DNA from 3 places in the Microbacterium sp. Leaf203 genome. Region 3 is predicted to be linked to each of the others. Evidence: predicted binding sites of a transcription regulator. Region 3 holds the regulator's gene; each other region holds the start of a gene.

Evidence for each region. The regulator HrcA, encoded in region 3, represses chaperone genes, less so after heat shock. The targets are predictions, from matches to a motif close to TTNGCACTCGNNNNNNNCGAGTGCNAA.
Region 1: the regulator HrcA is predicted to act here: its motif matches at 1,164-1,190, upstream of groL (chaperonin GroEL).
Region 2: the regulator HrcA is predicted to act here: its motif matches at 928-954, upstream of groES (co-chaperone GroES).

What each region holds. Positions count from the first base shown of each region.
Region 1 covers NZ_LMKF01000025.1:219,520-221,719, reverse strand. The annotation lists gene ASE56_RS10990 (DUF3263 domain-containing protein) at 1-88, shown strand, start outside; gene ASE56_RS10985 (LytR C-terminal domain-containing protein) at 124-726, shown strand; gene ASE56_RS10980 (cold-shock protein) at 858-1,058, shown strand; gene groL (chaperonin GroEL) at 1,229-2,200, shown strand, end outside.
Region 2 covers NZ_LMKF01000022.1:1,118,042-1,120,241, reverse strand. The annotation lists gene rarD (EamA family transporter RarD) at 1-413, opposite strand, end outside; gene groES (co-chaperone GroES) at 552-848, opposite strand; gene ASE56_RS06430 (class I SAM-dependent methyltransferase) at 981-2,168, shown strand; gene ASE56_RS06425 (hypothetical protein) at 2,178-2,200, opposite strand, start outside.
Region 3 covers NZ_LMKF01000031.1:398,104-400,303, forward strand. The annotation lists gene hemW (radical SAM family heme chaperone HemW) at 1-207, shown strand, start outside; gene hrcA (heat-inducible transcriptional repressor HrcA) at 388-1,428, shown strand; gene dnaJ (molecular chaperone DnaJ) at 1,491-2,200, shown strand, end outside.

The sequences.
Region 1 (2,200 bases), on a different contig from region 3:
CCCCATGCTCGTGCGTCGACTGCGCCGTCGGCGCGACGACGCGGCTGCCCAGCACCGGGCGCGCCTGGGGCGGACGGCGGAACGCTGACGGGTTCGCTCGGACGCGACCGATAGCATCGTCCAATGGCCAGATCGACCTTCCCTCGGGATCGCTTCGACGACCTCCCGGCCGACTCCGGTCGCGTCGGCGCTCACCGGGCCGAGAACCCGCGTCTGCGCGGGTGGATCGTCTTCCTGTGGGCGGCCATCGCCACCCTGGTGCTGATCATCGCCGGCATCTTCGCGACGCTCGTGGTCTCGGGCCGTATCTCGCTGGGCCCCGCCGACGCTCCCACCCCGATCGCCTCGGCGGAGCCGACGACCCCGGCCGTGGTCGACACGTCGTACTCGGTGGTGGTGCTCAACGGCACGCCCGACAGCGGTCTCGCCGCCTCCGTCCGCGACCAGATCGTGGCGGCGGGGTGGAGCGGCGACACCGTCGAGACCGGCAACTCCGACAGCACCGACTTCGCCGACACGACCATCTACTACCGTCTCGACAGCGATGAGGCGGCGGCCGAGGGGCTGGCTCAGACGATCGGTGGCGCGCAGGTCGCGCAGAGCGACTTCCTGCAGCCCACCGATGACCCGAACACCCCCGACGACGAGAGCAACGTCAAGCGTCTGATCGTCGTGATCGGCCTCGACCGGGCATCCGGTCAGCCGTCCGCCTCGCCCTCATCCTGACAGGTCGCGGGCCGCGTGTTTCCGCGGAGTAACAACTTGGATGCACGCGCGTCAACAATGCTCCCGAACCCCGATTCGGTGGCGCCCCCCGTGCTTACGATGACCTCGTCGTTCAGCAACAGGAGATTCGCATGACGCAGGGCACTGTCAAATGGTTCAACGCCGAGAAGGGCTTCGGCTTCATCACGGTCGATGACGGGCAGGACGTTTTCGTCCACTACTCGAGCATCGAGATGTCGGGCTTCCGCGTCCTCGAGGAGGGGCAGGCCGTCGAATTCACCGTCGGCACCGGTCAGAAGGGCCCCCAGGCGGAGTCCGTGCGACTGGCCTGAGCGCTGATCAGAACGCCGCGGCATCCGAGTTCCGGATGCCGCGGCGTTCGGTGTTTCCGGGACGGTGCGCGGCTTGCACTCCCCAGGGGCGAGTGCCAGAATGAGTTAGCACTCGCTTTCGTCGAGTGCCAAAATCTGCAAGTCACCCGTCCGGGAGGGACGACACACTTATGGCAAAGATCATCGCTTTCGACGAAGAGGCCCGGCGCGGTCTCGAGCGCGGCCTCAACACTCTCGCCGACGCCGTCAAGGTGACCCTGGGCCCCCGCGGTCGCAACGTCGTGCTCGAGAAGAAGTGGGGCGCCCCCACGATCACGAACGACGGTGTCTCGATCGCCAAGGAGATCGAGCTCGACGACCCGTACGAGAAGATCGGCGCCGAGCTGGTCAAGGAGGTCGCCAAGAAGACCGACGACGTCGCGGGTGACGGCACCACCACCGCCACCGTTCTCGCCCAGGCGCTCGTGCGCGAGGGCCTGCGCAACGTCGCCGCCGGCGCCGACCCCATCTCGCTCAAGAAGGGCATCGAGAAGGCCGTCAAGGCCGTCACCGACGAGCTGCTCGCCTCCGCCAAGGAGGTCGAGTCCAAGGAGCAGATCGCCGCCACCGCGTCGATCTCCGCCGCCGACCCCGCGATCGGCGAGCTCATCGCCGAGGCCATCGACAAGGTGGGCAAGGAAGGCGTCGTCACCGTCGAAGAGAGCAACACCTTCGGCACCGAGCTCGAGCTCACCGAGGGCATGCGCTTCGACAAGGGGTACATCAACCCCTACTTCGTCACCGACCCCGAGCGTCAGGAAGCGGTCTTCGAAGACCCGTACATCCTGATCGCCAACCAGAAGATCTCCAACATCAAGGACCTTCTGCCGATCGTCGACAAGGTGATCCAGGAGGGCAAGGAGCTCCTCATCATCGCCGAGGACGTCGAGGGCGAAGCCCTCGCGACGCTCGTGCTCAACAAGATCCGCGGCATCTTCAAGTCGGTCGCCGTCAAGGCTCCCGGCTTCGGCGACCGCCGCAAGGCGCAGCTGCAGGACATCGCGATCCTCACCGGTGGCCAGGTCATCACCGAAGAGGTGGGCCTCAAGCTCGAGAACGCGACCGTCGACCTGCTCGGCCGTGCCCGCAAGGTCATCATCACC
Region 2 (2,200 bases), on a different contig from region 3:
GCGATCCACGGCACGAGGCGAAGCCGCTCGCGCAGCACGATGACTCCGAGCAGCACGGTCACGATCGGGTTGATGAAGTAGCCCAGGCTCGTCTCGATGACCCGATCGGTCAGCGCGCCGAACAGATAGGTCTGCCAGTTCACGTAGATGAGCACGCCAGCCACCGCGGTGAGCCCCATCAGACGCGGCTGGCGCACGATCGCGAGGAACGGCCGCCACATGCGCAGCACCGTCAACAGCAGCAGGCAGAAGACGAACGCGAGGATGATCCGCCAGGCCACGACCTCGAACGGGCCGGTGGGCTTGAGCTGCAGGAAGTAGATCGGCAGGACGCCCCACAATAGGTAGGCGCCGAGGGCGTACAGCGCACCGCGGGTGCTCCCACCGGTCGGAGCGGAGGGAGCGGAGGTCACCGATCCAGCCTAGGGCTCCGCTCGCGCGTCGGGCCGCCGACCATCGCGCCTTTCCTGCCAGAGGGAGCCGATGAGCGCCGGGGACGACGAAGGCCCCGGATGCCGTGGCATCCGGGGCCTTCGAACGATCTCACTCGATCAGCGGACGACGACCGCCAGGACGTCGCGAGCCGAGAGCACGAGGTACTCCTCGGCGCCGAACTTGACCTCGGTGCCGCCGTACTTGCTGTAGAGCACGCGGTCGCCGACGGCGACGTCGAGGGGGACACGGTTGCCGTTGTCGTCGATGCGGCCGGGGCCGACGGCGACGACTTCGCCCTCCTGCGGCTTCTCCTTGGCGGTGTCGGGGATGACGAGACCACTCGCAGTGGTCTGCTCAGCCTCGACCTGCTTGATGACGATGCGGTCCTCGAGCGGCTTGATGGAAACCGACACGGTCTACCTCTTCTTTCTCGTTACAGAAGACTTGTCAGCACTCACGCGGGGAGAGTGCTAATTCGAGTGTAGAGAAGCGCTGGCACTCACGCAACGCGAGTGCCAGCAACGACCCGCGCCTAGGCTGAATCGGTGGACACCACCGAGCTGACCGCCCTGCTCACACCCGAGGGCCTGCGCCTCCTCGACGAGGTGGGCGCCCTCGACTCGACCGACGAGGTCGCCCGAGCCGTGTCGCGCCTGCGAGCCGCCGGGCACTCCCCCGATCTCGTCTCGGCCGTCGTCGGGCAAGCGCGCCTCCGCGTCCGTGCGGCCGCGAAGTTCGGCCCCTTCGCCGAGCGGATGCTCTTCACGAAGGCCGGCCTCGAACAGGCCACGCGCCTGTCCATCGCCGCCCGACACGCGGGTCGCTTTCGCGCCGCGGGGATCGACCGCGTGACCGACCTCGGCTGCGGGATCGGCGGGGACGCCCTCGGGATGGCGGGTCTCGGCGTCCGGGTGCACGCCGTCGACGCCGACGAGGTGACCGCCGCGATCGCCGCCTACAACCTCGCCCCCTTCGGCGACGCGGCCACGGTGCAGCACGCGCGGGCCGAGGACGTCGACCTGAGCGGGACGGATGCCGTCTGGCTCGATCCCGCGCGCCGCACCGCGGGGCACGCCGAGACGCGACAGGTGTCGTCCGCCGAGTGGTCGCCGTCTCTCGAATGGGTCTTCGAGCTGCTGAAGACGAAGCCGGGTGGGGTGAAGCTCGGGCCGGGATTCGACCGCACGCAGATCCCCGACGACGTCGAGGCGCAGTGGATCAGCGCCGACGGCTCGACCATCGAACTCGTCCTCTGGGCCGGATCCCTCGCCCGCGCGGGCGTGCGACGCGCCGCACTCGTGGTGCGGGGCGCAGACGCCTGGGAGCTCACCGCCCCGGCCGACAGCGCCGACGTCGCGGACCGCGAACTCGGCGCGTTCGTCCACGAGCCCGACGGCGCCGTCATCCGCGCACGGCTCATCGGCGAGGTCGGACGAGCCCTGGATGCCGGCATGCTCGCGCCCGGCATCGCGTACCTGACCTCCGACGCGGCGTTGACGAGCCCGTTCGTGTCGTCGTTCCGCGTGCGCGAGCAGCTGCCGGCCGACCCGAAGAAACTCGCTCAGGCCCTCCGCACCCGGGGCATCGGCACGCTGGAGATCAAGAAGCGCGGTGTCGATGTGGATCCGGCGGTGCTCCGCAAGAAGCTCGCGCTTCGCGGGGACGCGTCCGCCACGCTCATCCTCACGCGCGTGGGGTCGAAGCGGCTCGCCCTCCTGGCCGACCGCGTCTGACGACCCGGGTCACCCGACCAAGAGCTGCGAGA
Region 3 (2,200 bases):
GCGCGCCGGCTGGAGTCGGTGCTGCTGCGCAGCCGCATCCGCGAGGGTCTGGCCGTGTCCGAGATCCTCGGCGAAGGGCGGAAGGCCGTGGCATCCCTCATCGCCGACGGTCTGATCGAGGGCCGGGATGCCGTTCACGGGCGCATCGTGCTGACGCTCCGGGGACGACTCCTGGCGGATGCCGTGGTCCGGGCGCTCACGGTCTGACCGGCGACGCGGCCGGCGGACGAGTTCGTTCCGGTGCTCGCGTGCCGACCTCGATGAGGGGCTCTCGGGCGTTGAACGACGCGCCGCAGGGCGACTCCGCGAGCCGCCCGGCACCGTGCCGAGGCGATCCCGTAGAATTGGCACTCCGCAGATGCGAGTGCCAGACGGGAGGAGCAGCTCATGGTGTCGGAACGTGGCCTTCAGGTGCTCCGTGCGATCGTGCAGGACTACGTCGACACGCGCGAACCCGTCGGCAGCAAGGCGATCGTCGATCGACACGCCTTCGGGGTGTCGGCGGCGACCATCCGCAACGACATGGCCCTGCTCGAGGACGAAGAGCTCATCGTCGCCCCGCACACCTCGTCGGGGCGCGTCCCCACCGACAAGGGATACCGCGTCTTCGTCGATCACCTCGCCGAGCTCCGCCCGCTCTCGGGAGCACAGCGCAGCGCCATCACGTCGTTCCTCGACGAAGCGGGCGACCTCGACGACCTGCTCGCCCGCACCGTCCGCGCGCTCACGCAGCTGACCGGACAGGTCGCGATCGTGCAGTACCCGTCGTTCGCCCGCGCCAATGTCAGTCACGTCGAACTGGTCGCCCTCGGCGGCCCGCGTGTGCTGGTGATCCTGGTGACCGACACGGGCCGGGTCTCGCAGCGCATCGCCCTCGTGCCCGCAGAACCCGGCGAGACCGACATCGTGCAGCTGCGCGCTCGCGTCGGCGCGCTGCTCGTCGGGCGCAGCGTCGCCGACAGTTCGCAGCAGGTGCAAGCCGTGCTGACCGACGGGCCGCGCCCGGGTGTCACGCTGGACGTGCTCGCCGACGCGGTGCTGCGCATCGTGGGGGAGGAGCTCGAGGAGTTCCGTCAGGATCGCCTCGTCATGGCCGGCGCCGCGACCCTCGCCAAGCGCGAGTCCGACTTCCGCGGGAGCATCTACCCGCTGCTCGAGGCGATCGAAGAGCAGGTGACGCTCCTGCGTCTCATGAGCGAGATGGTGGCCGACGAGAAGGGGCTGTCAGCGAGCATCGGTCGTGAGAACGAGCCGTTCGGACTCATCGAGGCCTCGGTGCTCGCCAGCCGGTACGACGGATCCACCGGCGGGGCCCGCGTCGGGCTGCTCGGTCCCACCCGCATGGACTACTCCTCCAACCTCGCGGCGGTCCGTGCCGTCGCGCACTATCTGACCCGGATGCTCGAAGACGACGACGCGTCTCGCTGACGTCGAATCCCGCGAGCACCCCACCCGAGAACGACCCCGCGCAAGCGGACAGGAAGGCGATTGTGGCTGACCACTACGAGGTCCTGGGCGTCGAACGCGATGCCAGCCCCGAAGACATCAAGAAGGCGTACCGCCGACTGGCACGCCAGCTGCACCCCGACGTGAACCCCGGAGAAGACGCCTCCGAGCGCTTCAAGCTGGTCACCCACGCCTACGACGTGCTGAGCGACCCCGAGCAGCGCCGCCGGTACGACATGGGCGGCGACCAGAACCCCTTCGGCGGCGGGGGAGCGGCCGGCTTCGGCGGGTTCAGCGACATCTTCGAGACGTTCTTCGGTGGGGGCGGCCAGGGCGGCGGCGGACGGGGTCCGCGTCCGCGGTCGCGCCGGGAGCGGGGCCAAGACGCCCTGGTCCGTGTGACCCTCGACCTCGGCGACGTCGTGTTCGGCACCCACCGCGACCTCGAGGTCGACACCGCCGTGCTGTGCGAGACGTGCCAGGGCGCGTGCACGCAGCCCGGGACCAGCGAGGTCACGTGCGACATCTGCCACGGCTCCGGCCACGTGCAGCGCACGGTCCGCAGCCTGCTCGGGAACGTCGTCACCAGTGCCCCCTGCAGCGTCTGCCAGGGTCACGGGACCACCATCCCCTACCCGTGCGGGACGTGCCAGGGTCAGGGCCGCGTTCGTGCGCGCCGCACGGTCTCGGTCGACATCCCCGCCGGTGTCGAGTCGGGCCTGCGTCTGCAGCTGCCCGGGTCGGGCGAGGTCGG